Regions from separate parts of the Angustibacter luteus genome, predicted to be linked through region 2. Evidence: predicted binding sites of a transcription regulator. Region 2 holds the regulator's gene; the other holds the start of a gene.
What was found. The regulator LexA, encoded in region 2, represses DNA repair genes until DNA is damaged. The targets are predictions, from matches to a motif close to TCGAACANNTGTTCGA.
Positions count from the first base shown of each region.

Region 1: recA (recombinase RecA) is a predicted target of LexA. The motif match lies at 1,696-1,711, and genes of this name have one in related genera.

Region 1 is NZ_BAABFP010000005.1:64,208-68,256, forward strand. Features, by position in the region: gene ABEB17_RS09430 (ABC transporter permease) at 1-658, shown strand, start outside; gene ABEB17_RS09435 (ABC transporter permease) at 658-1,428, shown strand; gene ABEB17_RS09440 (DUF2277 domain-containing protein) at 1,430-1,648, opposite strand; gene recA (recombinase RecA) at 1,861-2,910, shown strand; gene ABEB17_RS09450 (regulatory protein RecX) at 2,921-3,508, shown strand; gene ABEB17_RS09455 (amino acid ABC transporter permease) at 3,544-4,049, opposite strand, start outside.
Region 2 is NZ_BAABFP010000005.1:850,632-860,277, reverse strand. Features, by position in the region: gene ABEB17_RS13275 (phytoene desaturase family protein) at 1-70, opposite strand, end outside; gene ABEB17_RS13270 (glycosyltransferase family 2 protein) at 92-1,219, opposite strand; gene ABEB17_RS13265 (carotenoid biosynthesis protein) at 1,216-2,058, opposite strand; gene ABEB17_RS13260 (monooxygenase) at 2,070-2,807, opposite strand; gene ABEB17_RS13255 (LysR family transcriptional regulator) at 2,830-3,732, opposite strand; gene ABEB17_RS13250 (aminotransferase class V-fold PLP-dependent enzyme) at 3,814-4,881, shown strand; gene ABEB17_RS13245 (STAS domain-containing protein) at 5,035-5,340, shown strand; gene lexA (transcriptional repressor LexA) at 5,371-6,114, opposite strand; gene ABEB17_RS13235 (LysM peptidoglycan-binding domain-containing protein) at 6,391-6,810, shown strand; gene nrdR (transcriptional regulator NrdR) at 7,253-7,747, shown strand; gene ABEB17_RS13225 (vitamin B12-dependent ribonucleotide reductase) at 7,932-9,646, shown strand, end outside.

The DNA of each region.
Region 1 (4,049 bases), 790 kb from region 2:
CTACGGCCTGGGCTCACTGGTGGACGGGGCCAGCAGCTCGGGGGTCGACGGCGTGCCCTACGTGCAGTTCATCGCGCCGGGCGTCCTGACCGCCACGGCCATGCAGACCGGGGTGTTCGACTCCTCGTACTTCGTGCTCGGTGCGATCAAGTGGAGCCGTCAGTTCCACGCGATGCTGGCCACCCCGGTCGGGGTCTGGGACGTCGTGACGGGCCACCTGTCCGGGACCACGCTGCGCGCCCTGTTCAGCGGGGCCGTGTTCCTGGCGGTCGCCGCGGTGCTGGGCGCCATCCCGTCCTGGACGGGCGTGTTCGCGCTCGTCGCGGTCGTGCTGGTCACCCTGGCCTACGCCGGGCCGATGTTCGCGATCGCCGCGCGCGCTGAGACCGACACGTCGTTCACCCTGGTGTTCCGGCTGGGCCTCGTGCCGATGTTCCTGTTCTCCGGGACGTTCTTCCCGGTCGACCAGCTGCCCGGCTGGATGCAGCCCATCGCCTACGTGATCCCGTTGTGGCACGGGTCCTCCCTGGCCAGGGACGCCACGCTCGGCACGATGTCGCTCTGGCCCGACCTCGCCCACGTGGCGTACCTGCTGCTGTGGGTGGTCGTCGGCGCCTACCTCGCCCACCGCACGCTGCGCCGTCGGATGGTGGTCTGATGGCCGCCCTCGCCCTGGCCGGGGTCGTGGTGGAGCGGAACGTGCTCACCTACCGCCGCCAGTGGGTGGCGTTCCTCACCGGGTTCCTGGAGCCGGTCTTCTACCTGTTCTCGCTGGGTATCGGCCTGGGTGCACTGATCGGCGACGTGACGTTGGCCAACGGCCAGACGGTCACCTACGCCCAGTTCATGGCGCCGGCGATGCTCGCCATGTCGGCGATGAACGGTGCCGTCTTCGACGCGACGTACAACATGTTCTTCAAGCTCAAGTACATGCACACGTTCGACGCGATGCTGGCCACGCCGGTCGGGCCGCGGGACATCGCGATCGGCGAGATGCTCTGGTCGCTGATGCGCGCGGGCTGCTACGTCGTCGGCTTCCTGGTGATCTCGGTGGCGATGGGGCTGACCACCAGCTGGTGGGCGGTGCTGGCGCTACCGGCCGCGACGCTGATCGGGTTCGTGTTCTCGGCCGTCGGCATGGCGGCGACCACGTGGATCCGCAACTTCCAGGACTTCGACTACATCCAGATGGCGCTGGTGCCCCTGACTCTGCTGTCCGGCACGTTCTTCCCGGTCGACACGTACCCGGGCGCGCTGCGCTGGTTGGTCGAGCTGTCCCCGCTGTACCACGGCGTGGTGATCGAGCGGGCGCTCTGCCTGGGCGACGTGTCCTGGTCGCTGCTGGGCAACGTGGCGGTTCTGCTGGCGATGGGCGCCGTCGGCCTGGCCGTGACGCGTCGCCGACTGGCCGCGCTGCTGCTGAAGTAGCTCAGCTCGCGGCCGAGCCCCGCACCTGCAGGCTGTCCAGCAGCCGCTCGGTGGCCTGTGCGACCTCCTGGACGGCGGCCTGGAACGCCTCCGCGTTGTGCGAGGCGGGCTGGCGGAAGCCGCTGATCTTGCGCACGTACTGCAGCGCGGCGGCCTGGACGTCGGACGGGCCGACGTCGTGCGTGTAGGGCTCACGGAGGGTCTTGATGCTGCGGCACATGGGACGAGCCTACGTCCCTTCGACACGCCGGGACAGGTTCCCCGGGATCGAACACCTGTTCGGTAGTGTCGTCCACAGGTGTCCGGGTCAGTCCCACGATCCACAGATCGCGACCGGCTCGGGCGCGTTGTCGGTGGGGTCGCCTAGCGTCCTCCTCGATGACAACACGACGTAGCGGTCGGCAGTCCCGACCCGAACCCCGAGGTGGAAACATGCCCGCTCCCGCAGACCGCGAGAAGGCGCTCGACACGGCGCTCGCGCAGATCGACCGACAGTTCGGCAAGGGCTCGGTCATGCGCCTCGGCGACGAGGTCCGCGCCCCGATCGAGGTGATCCCCACCGGGTCGGTGGCCCTCGACATCGCGCTCGGCATCGGTGGCCTGCCGCGCGGTCGCGTGGTCGAGATCTACGGCCCGGAGTCCTCCGGTAAGACGACCGTCGCGCTGCACGCCGTCGCGAACGCGCAGAAGGCCGGCGGGATCGCGGCCTTCATCGACGCCGAGCACGCGCTCGACCCGGAGTACGCGCAGAAGCTCGGGGTGGACACCGACGCGCTGCTGGTCTCCCAGCCCGACACCGGTGAGCAGGCGCTCGAGATCGCGGACATGCTGATCCGCTCCGGCGCACTCGACATCATCGTCATCGACTCGGTGGCGGCGCTCGTGCCCCGCGCCGAGATCGAGGGCGAGATGGGTGACAGCCACGTGGGTCTGCAGGCGCGGCTCATGTCCCAGGCGCTGCGCAAGATCACCGGCGCCCTGAGCAACTCCAAGACGACGGCGATCTTCATCAACCAGCTGCGCGAGAAGATCGGCGTGATGTTCGGCTCGCCCGAGACGACGACGGGTGGCAAGGCGCTGAAGTTCTACGCGTCCGTCCGGCTCGACGTGCGTCGCATCGAGACGCTGAAGGACGGCACGGACCCGGTCGGCAACCGCACCCGGTGCAAGGTCGTCAAGAACAAGATGGCCCCGCCGTTCAAGCAGGCCGAGTTCGACATCCTCTACGGCCAGGGGATCTCCCGCGAGGGCGGCCTCATCGACATGGGGGTCGAGCAGGGCTTCGTCCGCAAGTCCGGCGCCTGGTACACGTACGAGGGCGACCAGCTGGGTCAGGGCAAGGAGAACGCGCGCTCGTTCCTGCGCGACAACCCCGACCTGACCAACGAGCTGGAGAAGCGCATCAAGGAGAAGCTCGGCATCGGCCCGCGGGTCGACGCGCCTGCCGAGGTCGCCGTGCCCGAGGCCAAGGTCGACTTCTAGCCCCGGCCCGATGGCACCTTCACGCCAAGCCCGTGCCCGAGGTGGGCGGCCCGGTTCGCCGAGCCAGCCCACCCCGGGCGGTACGGCGGACGAGACGCCGGACGCCGACCCCGAGTCGGTGGCCCGGTCGATCGTGCTCCGCCAGCTGACGATGGCGCCCCGTAGCCGGCAGCAGCTCGCCGACAAGCTCGCCCAGCGCGGCGCGCCGGACGACGTGGCCGAGCGGGTGCTGGACCGCTTCGAGTCCGTCGGGCTGGTCGACGACGCCGCCTTCGCGGACATGCTGATCCGTTCCCAGGTCGCCTCTCGCGGCCTGGGTCGTCGCGGGCTCGCTCACGAGCTGCGCCGCAAGGGCGTGGACGACGAGACCGCTCGCGCCGCGCTCGAGCAGGTCGACGACGACGATGAGGCCGAGACCGCGCGGGCGCTCGTGGCCCGCAAGGTACGCGCCACCCGCGGGCTGGACCGCGACAAGCGCATGGCTCGGCTGGCGGGCATGCTGGCGCGCAAGGGCTATCCGTCCGGCCTGACCATGACCGTGGTGCGGGAGGCGCTGGACGCCGACGCCGCGGCGACCGGCCACCCCGAGCGGGACTGAGCGGGACGGAGCGGGACTGAGCGGGAGCCGCCGGGTCAGGTCGTCGGTGCCGCGGCGTCCTCGAGCAGTGCCGTGGTCGTGGACCTGCGCGACCGGCGTGAGCGCTTCTCCAGCCAGCTCGCCAGCAGGCTCAGCACCACGCAGGTGGCGATGTAGACGGCCGCGACGATCAGGTAGGTGAGCACGTAGGGGAAGTCGAAGGCCCCGCGCCCGCCGATCTGCTTGGCCACGTACAGCAGCTCGTTGTAGGTGAGGATGAAGCCCAGCGCCGTGTCCTTGAGGAGCACCACGAGCTGGCTGATGATCGCCGGCAGCATGCTGCGCACGGCCTGGGGGAGCAGCACCTGCCGCATGACCTGGCCCTTGCGCAGACCGATGGCGTACGCCGCCTCGGACTGCCCGCGGGGCACCGCCACGATGCCGGCCCGGAAGATCTCCGCCAGCACCGAGCCGTTGTACAGCATCAGGCCCAGGATCACGGCCCACATCGGGCTCAGCCCCAGCCCGTACTCCAGCGACCCGTAGTAGAAGAAGAACATCA
Region 2 (9,646 bases):
GTTGCGCGGCCAGCCGGGCGGCGACGGCGAGGCCGCCCATGCCTGCGCCCACCACCACGATCCGCGCCATGGCCGGGAGGCTACCGGCCGCTCACGGGAGCGGCCTTCCCTTCCAGCGAAGGGTGCCGGCCCGGTGCTCGCGGACGGAGCGCAGGGTCAGGGCGCCCAACAGAGCGACGGATGCCGGGTGGGCGAGGGCGTCCGGCCAGACCCGGGAGCCGGTGCGCCGCCCCGTCGCCACCCGACCGGCGACCCCGGCGGCGTACCCGAACGCGCCGATCGGGGAGCCGGCCAGCGCGGCGAGCGCCGGCCAGCAGTAGACGGCGCCGAGCGCCGCACTGACGGCGACGCCGCCGGAGGCGCTGCCGAACGCCGTCCAGAGCGACTTGCCGTAGCCGTCGCGCAGGTCGGGCCAGCCCTCGTACATCCGGCAGGTGGCGAGGGTGGTGCCGTCGGTGACCCCACCGTGGCCGCCGGTCGCCTTGACCGCCCGCAGGAGCGCGAGGTCGTCGAGGACGTCGGCGCGCGCCGCGCCGTGACCGCCGGCCCGGTCGTAGACGGCGCGGTCGACGGCGAGCAGCTGCCCGTTCGCGGCGCTCAGGGAGGGGCGGGCGGAGCGTTCGGCGACCGCGAGCGGCAGCGTGGTCAGCCACGACCACTGCAGCAGTGGTTGGACGAGCCGTTCCGCCCAGGTGACGGCGACCTGGCGCGGGTACGGGCTGACCAGGTCCAGCCCGCTGTCCCGCAGCTGGTGCACGGTTGCGGCGACGGCGTCGGGGGAGAGCACGACGTCGGCGTCGACGAAGACCAGCACGGTACTGGCGTGGTTCGCCTGGTCGGCGAGCTGCCGGCAGGCCCAGGGCTTGCCCAGCCAACCGGTCGGGGTCGGCTCGCCCTCGACCACCCGCACGCGCGGGTCGTCGCCGACCACGGCCCGCACCAGGTCGAGCGTGCCGTCGCTCGACCCGTCGTCCAGCACGACGAGCTCGGCGTGCTCGTGGCAGCCGTCCAGCGCGGCCAGCAGGGCGCGCAGGGTGGGTTCGACGCGGTGCGCCTCGTCGCGCACCGGGAGCAGCACCGACACCCACTCACCGGGCGGCGGGGGTTCGGGCTGCGGTTGGCGCAGGTGACGCAGGTTCCACACGCTGTGCGCGGTCAGGGCGAGCGCGGCGGCGGACGTCGTCCAGGTCAGCGCGCGGGCGAGGCCGCGCGCGCTCACGGTCGTCCGTCCCACCACAGGTACAGGTAGGGCACGACGAAGATGCCCATGAGCACGCCGCCCCAGATCGCCACGCCGGGGCGGTCGAAGAAGACGGCGTTGCCGAGCGTCGAGCCGGCCCAGGTCCAGGCCAGCAGGACGCCGGGCACGCCCTCGGCGGTGCTGCGACCGGGCGGCAGCACGGCTTCCAGCACGGCCATCATGACCAGGGATACCAGGATCCAGCCGGCGTAGTTGGTGAGCGGGACGCCGGGCACACCGGGGAGCGCGGGCGTCGGGTCGTCCCAGTGCCAGTAGCCCGCTGCGACCATCTGCGGGTCAAGGAAGACGTCCCAGGCGGCGAGCGTCAGGCCGCCGGTGAGGACGACCACGAGCGAGGACGGCGTCCCCCGTCGGCTGCGCCTCGCCCCGGCGCGGGCGAGGCGGCGGCCGAGCAGCAGGCAGGGATAGGCCATCATCACCCAGGCCAGCGGGACGACGACCGGGACGTCCAGCACCTCGGGGCCGAGCGTGCCGGTGTAGGCGTAGTCACCGAACGGGAAGCCGGTGCGGACGCCGACCGCCTCTGCGGCCAGCCCGATGCCGCCGGCCACCACCAGCAGGCCGAGCGCCCAGCCGTAGCCGCGGGTCGCGGCGGCGTGCAGCACCGAGGCACCGGCGAACAGCAGCACGGTGGTGATCGTCAGGAGGCGCAGCGGTCGGCCTTCATCGGTCAGCGGGTAGGCGATCTGGGCGAGCACCGTCGCCGCCGCCAGCACTGCCGAGAGGTGGCGCAGGCCGTCGTGCGCAGCGACGCGAGTGCGCCCGACGCCTCGACGGGTACGCGTGCGGACCGTCACGAGGCGCGAGTCTAGGGGCTGGTGGGGCTGGCGTCGGGTCGGGTGCCGACCTCGACCGGCCGGTGGTCCAGGGTGCCGTGCACGTCGCGCACCTGGAACCGCGCGAAGAGCTCCTCGGCGTACCACTGCTCGGTCGCGGTCCGCCGAACCGCTTCGGCGTGCGGTGCGCGGCGGTGCGCGAACGCCGTCAGCGCCTCCGCGGAGCGCCACAGGCTGAAGGTGCCCTGCAACCCGACGGGCGCCTCCCCGATGCCGAGGGCGAGGGTGAGCCCGTCGACCCGCTGCAGGTCGAGGGACACCGGGGGGACGGCCCGCCAGAACGTGACGGCCTTGCTCGGCCGGATGCGGGCCCGGGTGATGCTGGCGACCGGGCCGTCCACCTTGCGCGGCAACGGGTTCCCGAAGGGTTCGACCCCGGACCACCGACCTCGGGAGGCGAGCGGCGCGAGCCGGACGTCGAGCCGCTCGGTGGCGACGGCGTCCCAGGAGTCGAGGGCCTGGTGACCGGCCAGGTAGCGCGCGACGTCCGCCTCGCCGTCCCAGACGGTCAGCAGCCCCCAGCGGTGCGGGTCGGCGTCCCGGACGGTGAAGGTGCGCCCGCTGCCCGTGCCGAGGAGCTTGCGGAACCGCAGCCCCGGGGTGTCGCGCAGCTGCCGGCGGGTGGTGGCCATCCGGGTCAGGGCGGAGCCCACGTGCCGGGTGTCCACTCCCCAGAGCTGCAGCAGGACGGTCGGGGCGGCGGCGGGCACGGGCTCACGGTACGGCCCGAGGTCAGCGCGACGCGCGCTGCAGCGACTCGATCAGTGCGTGCACCGCAGGGACCCGCCGCAGGTCCTGGGTCGTGACGGCCAGCACCGAACGTCGGGACGTCGGGTGCAGCGGCCGGGTGACGACAGCTTGGTGGGTCGTGGTGCGCAGGACCAGCCCGGGCACCAGGGCGACACCCAAGCCCTCGGACACGAGCCCGAGGACGGCGACGTAGTCGTCGGTCTCGAACTCGACCCGTGGCGTGAACCCGGCCCGGTCGGCCAGCGACAGCAGGTGGCCGCGGCAGCGCGGGCAGCCGGCGATCCACGGTTCGTCCCGCAGCTGCGGCAGGCCGATCCGCTCGCCGTCGGCGAGCGGGTGGTCGGCGGGCAGGACGACGTGCAGCTCGTCGTCCAGCAGCGGCACGGTGAGCAGGCCGGACAGGTCGTCCACGTCCCGACCGGCGCTGGTTCCGGGGTAGGTGAACGCGACTGCGACGTCGCACTCGCCGGAGCGCAGGGCGGCCAGCGACTGCGGCGGCTCGCCCTCGCTGAAGGTGACCGACAGGCCGGGGTGGCGGGCCCTCAGGTCGGCCAGCGCGCGCGGGACGACGGAGGCGGACGAGGACGGGAAGGCCATCACCCGCACGCGTCCGGCGCGCAGGCCGGTGATGGCGGCGATCTCCTCGTCGGCGGTGTCCAGCGCGCCCTGCACGGTGACCGCGTGCCGGGCCAGGACGAGCCCGGCCTCGGTCAGCCGGACCGTGCGGCCGTGCCGTTCGACCAGGGCGGTGCCCAGCCGGCGCTCGAGCCGGCGGACCAGCTGGCTGACGGCGGGCTGGCTGTACCCGAGGGCGTTGGCGGCGGCGGTGAAGCCGCCCTCGTCGCCGATGGCACGGACGACCCGGAGCGCGTTGACGTCGAGCATGGACAGAGCATAACGCTGTGTTATGGACAGCGGACAGAGCCGGTCATTGTGCTACTTCCCGGATCTCGGGACCCTGGTCGGATGATCACGCACCTGGATGTCGAGACGCCGACCGCGCCCACGCCCGGCGGTCACCCGGCCTTCGCGCCGGCGCCCGGCTACCTCAACGCGGCGACGCTGGGGCTGCCGCCGCGGGCCACGGCGGACGCCGTGCGCGTCGAGGTCGAGGCCTGGCAGCGGGGTGAGGCGTGCGCCGTCGCGTACGACGCGGTCGTCAACCGGGCCCGCGCGCTGTACGCGGCCCTGGTCGGCGTGCCGAGCTCGTGGGTCGCGACGGGTTCCCAGGTGTCGGTGACGGCCGGGGTGCTGGCGGCCAGCCTGCCAGCCGGCAGTCGCGTCGTCTGCGTGGACGGCGACTTCAGCTCGATGGTCTACCCGTTCCTCGTGCAGAGGTCGCTGCACGTGCGGCAGGTTCCGCTGGAGGAGCTCGCCGATGCGGTCGCTGAGGGCTGCGACGTGGTGGCCTTCTCATTGGCCCAGTCCGCGGACGGGCGGTTGGTCGACGCCGACGCGGTCCTCGATGCCGCCCGCCAGGTCGGAGCCCTGACGTTCTGCGACCTGACCCAAGCCGTGGGCTGGCTGGCCGTGGATGCCGCCGACTTCGACGTGAGTGTCTGCTCCGCCTACAAGTGGCTGTGCTCACCGCGTGGGTCGGCGTTCACGACCGTCCGCCCCGAGGTGCTCGAGCGCCTGACCCCACTGAACGCGGGTTGGTACGCGGGGGAGTCTGTCTGGGGGTCGTGCTACGGGCCGCAGATGCGGCTGGCGAACGACGCGCGCCGGTTCGACGTGTCCCCGGCCTGGCTGTCCTGGGTGGGCACCGTGCCGTCGCTGGAGCTCTTCGCCTCGCTCACGCCCGACCAGCTGGGTCACGGGGCCGCACTGGCGGACCGGCTGCGTACCCGTCTCGACCTCGCGCCGCAGGGTCGGCCGGTGCTGTCCCTGCCGGACGCCGACGGGGTGCTCGCCCGGCGGCTCGGGGAGGCCGGGTGCACGGTCGCCGGCCGGGCCGGTCTGGTGCGCATCGCGTTCCACCTGTGGAACGACGAGGCTGACCTGCAACAGGTTGGGGACGCGCTGTCGAGATGACGGCGGCAGTTGCTAAGGTGACCGCCGTCTCGTCCAGCAAGGTGGCGGGCCGTTCACGAAGCCGCTCCCCGCACGTGGTGGGAGCGCTCTGAAAGGCTGCCCATGTCCCTGGATGTCCAAGAGCCAACGACCCACGCTGACGAGCCCGGCTCGGTGAGCCTGCTCATCGACGCCGACGTCGGCGTCCTGGTGGTGCTGCACGGTGCGATCGGCAATGAGATGCACGCCGATGTGCGGGATCTCGTTGCGGACCTGGAGTCCGACGCCGCGGGGACGGCCGGGCGCCCGGTGCAGGTGCTGGCCGAGCAGGTCACGCTGTTCGGCCTGCCCGGCATCTGGCTGCTGCTTGAGCTTCGACGGGCCGCCCGCCCGGCGGTGGTGACCCTGGTGCGACCGTCTCCCGCCGTCCGCGACGCCGTCGCACGACACAACCTCGCCGGGCTGGCAATCGTCGACTGACCTGCGCACCTGCGGTGGCGGCGGGGCGGGTCAGAGGCGGCGCAGGACCGCCTGGACGATCCCGAGCACCGAGGCGTCGTCGCCCGGGATCGGTTCGAACGACGGGTTGTGCGGCATCAGCCACACGTGCCCGTCGCGGCGCTTGAACGTCTTCACGGTGGCCTCGCCGTCCAGCAGCGCGGCCACGATGTCGCCGTTCTCCGCCGTCTGCTCCCGCCGCACCGCGACCCAGTCGCCGTCGCAGATGGCGGCCTCGATCATCGAGTCGCCCACCACCTTGAGCAGGAACAGCTCGCCGTCACCGACGAGCTCGCGGGGGAGCGGGAAGATCTCCTCGACCGCCTGCTCGGCGAGGATCGGCCCACCTGCGGCGATCCGGCCGAGGACGGGGACGTACGTCGGCGTGGGACGGGCATCGCCGGAACCGGTGGCATCGCCCTCGAAGTCCGCGGTCAGTGCGGCGGAGGCGGCCGCTGACGAGGCGGACGAGGCCACTGGCGCGTCCGGCGACATGACCTCGATGGCGCGCGGGCGGTGCGGGTCACGCCGCAGGTAGCCCTTGCGCTCGAGCGCGGTGAGCTGGTGGGACACGCTGCTCGGGCTCGCCAGGCCGGCGGCCTCACCGATCTCCCGCATGCTCGGTGGGTAGCCACGGCGCTCCACGCTGTCCCGGATCGTCTCGAGGACCTTGCGCTGGCGGGCGGTCAAGCCGTCGCCGTTGTCGCGCTCGGGCATCTCGTGCACATCGGCGGGCGGTCGTCCGAGCGTGGCCATCGTGTTCCTCCGTCGTCTGGCGGTGGGCCAACCGTAGGGCCTGACCGGCCCGGATTCAAACATCTGTTCGAACGTGTTGCCGGCCCCACGGGGGAGCGGACCACGGTCAGTGGGCGTTGTCGGTGGTCTCTGGTGTGGTGTCCCTGAGCACGAATGAGGCGACTGAGTCGAACGAGTGTTCGGTCAGGACTCGACAAGTGTCGGGGCCTGGTGCTAGAAATCGTACAGGCGTTCGATCGAACAACCGTTCGATCCTCTACTTCCCCGGAGGCCCCCATGACCGCGATCACCCTCAACGCACCGATGTCCACGCGACGTCCGGCTGCCGCGGCGCGGGCCGCGCGTCCGGCTGGCTCCAAGTGGGGTGCTACCCAGATCGCGCCGGTGCGGTCGGCGGCTCCCGCGGCCGCGCTGCGGCTGACGCGTCGCGGCAGGCTCGTGATCACCGGGCTGCTCGCGAGCGCGGCCATCGTCGTCTCGATGTTCCTCGGCGGGGTCAGCCTGGCTGGCACCGACTCGGCCCCGGTGCCGACGCGCTACGTGACCGTCGCCCCCGGGCAGACGTTGTGGGCCATCGCCGGCCAGGTGGCGCCGAACGCGGACCGTCGCGACACGGTGGCTCGCATCCAGGAGCTCAACGCTCTGCGCTCGGTGAACCTGCAGGCCGGCCAGCGGATCGCCGTCCCCACGCGTTGACGTGACGTGCACCTCGACGTGCGGCTGACCCAGGCCCCCATCCAGCACGACTGGATTGGGGGCCTCCGTCGTCCCAGCTCCGCCTTCGCGTGGTGTTCGTGCCCCTGGGGCGCGTGTGACGGCTGTGAATGCATCGGGCATGGCGCGCTTCGACCCGCACGGAAGTCCAGGACACGCCGAGCAATCCTCGTGAGGTCCTTGCGAACCTCTAGTGGACGGTCTAGCGTCTACCCCAACATCTAGTAGTTACACCGATGTGCTTCGTCCACAAGTTGTGGTCGTTACCCACAGGTCCATCCCCAGGTGATCCACAGATCCGTCCACAGCGGAGCACGGGTCGGGGCGGGAAATCGGGTCCTTGCCGGTCAAGTCGGACGGCCTCGGACTGTCGGTGGCAGATGTCAGGCTCGACCTCGAGAACGACCGCCGAGAGGAGGCGCACGTGCACTGTCCGTTCTGTCGTCACACCGACTCGCGCGTCGTCGACTCACGCGCCGCGGACGACGGCTCGTCGATCCGCCGCCGGCGCCAGTGCCCGGACTGCGGCCGACGGTTCACCACCGTCGAGACCGCGAGCCTGTCCGTGGTGAAGCGTTCCGGGGTCACCGAGCCGTTCAGCCGGGCCAAGGTGCTGTCCGGTGTACGCAAGGCCTGCCAGGGTCGGCCGGTCGGCGAGGATGACCTGGCCCTGATCGCCCAGCGCGTCGAGGAGTCCGTCCGGGCCACCGGCTGCGCCGAGATCGAGGCGCACGAGGTCGGCCTGGCCATCCTCGGGCCGCTGCGCGAGCTGGACGAGGTGGCCTACCTGCGCTTCGCGAGCGTGTACCAGGCGTTCGACTCGCTGGAGGACTTCGAGTCCGCCATCACGCTGCTGCGCGCCGAGCGCGAGCCGACGGGCGTCGAGCCCGGCGGCGTCGACTCGAGCAACGCTCCCTAGACACCGCCGGTGGCGGCGGAGGGGAAGCCGACGCCACCGGCGGTCACCACTCGAACTTCCTCGGGGCGGCTCGCTCCGAACAGCACCACACGAGTCACACGAACAACAGCAGTAACGGACTTCAGCAGGCAATACAGGTCGCGCCACGGGCGTTGACACAGACAGGGCGAGGGGACGAGGGAACATGACAGAGACCACGAGCGGCGCTCGGGGCAGTGCCCGTCGCAAGGAGCAGGCCAAGGGCGTGAGCGTGCAGCGCATCTTCACGACGCCCGGGACCCACCCCTACGACGAGGTGACCTGGGAGCGGCGCGACGTCGTCCAGCAGAACTGGAAGACGGGCGAGACGATCTTCGAGCAGCGGGGCGTCGAGTTCCCGGACTTCTGGTCCGTGAACGCGTCGACGATCGTCACCACGAAGTACTTCCGTGGTGCCGTGGGCAGCGAGCAGCGGGAGCAGACCCTGCGCCAGCTCATCGACCGGGTCGTCCTGACCTACGTCAAGGCGGGCAAGGAGCACGGCTACTTCGCCACCGACGAGGACGCCGAGATCTTCGAGCACGAGCTGACCTGGACGCTGCTGCACCAGGTGTTCAGCTTCAACTCGCCGGTGTGGTTCAACGTCGGCACCTCGTCGCCGCAGCAGGTCAGCGCCTGCTTCATCCTCGCCGTCGACGACTCGATGGACTCGATCCTGAACTGGTACCGCGAGGAGGGCCTGATCTTCAAGGGCGGCTCCGGTGCGGGCCTCAACCTCTCGCGCATCCGCTCCAGCAAGGAGCTGCTGCGCTCGTCCGGCGGCACCGCCTCCGGCCCGGTCAGCTTCATGCGCGGCGCCGACGCGAGCGCCGGCACCATCAAGTCCGGTGGCGCTACCCGCCGCGCGGCCAAGATGGTCGTGCTGGACGTCGACCACCCGGACATCGAGGAGTTCGTCGAGACCAAGGCGCGCGAGGAGGACAAGATCCGCGTCCTGCGCGACGCCGGCTTCGACATGGACCTCGGTGGGCACGACATCACCAGCGTGCAGTACCAGAACGCCAACAACTCGGTGCGGGTCAACGACGAGTTCATGCGTGCGGTCGAGGCCAAGGGCCAGTTCGGCCTGAAGGCGCGCACCGACGGTCGGGTCATCGACACCGTCGACGCGGCTGGGCTGTTCACCAAGATCGCCCAGGCCGCGTGGGCCTGCGCCGACCCGGGCATCCAGTACGACGACACCATCAACGACTGGCACACCAACCCCGAGACCGGCCGGATCACCGCGTCCAACCCCTGCTCGGAGTACATGAGCCTGGACAACTCGTCCTGCAACCTGGCCTCGCTGAACCTGCTGAAGTTCCTCAAGGACGACGACACGTTCGACGGTGCGACGTTCGCCAAGGTCGTCGAGCTCGTCATCACCGCGATGGACATCTCGATCTGCTTCGCGGACTTCCCGACCGAGCCGATCGGCGACACCACCCGCAAGTACCGCCAGCTGGGCATCGGCTACGCCAACCTCGGTGCGCTGCTGATGGCGTCGGGCCTGGGGTACGACAGCGACGGTGGCCGTGCGCTCGCCGCCTCGATCACCTCACTGATGACTGGTACGGCGTACCGCCGGTCGGCCGAGCTGGCCGCCGTGGTCGGCCCGTACGAGGGCTACGCCCGCAACGCGGACGCCCACAAGCGGGTCATGCGCAAGCACGCGGCGGCGAACGACTCGATCCGCACGCTGACCACGCTCGACAAGGACGTGCAGCGTCTGGCCACGAAGGCATGGGACGACGTCGTGAAGCTGGGCGAGAAGAACGGCTACCGCAACGCGCAGGCGTCGGTGCTCGCTCCGACCGGCACGATCGGCTTCATGATGGACTGCGACACCACCGGCATCGAGCCGGACTTCTCGCTGGTCAA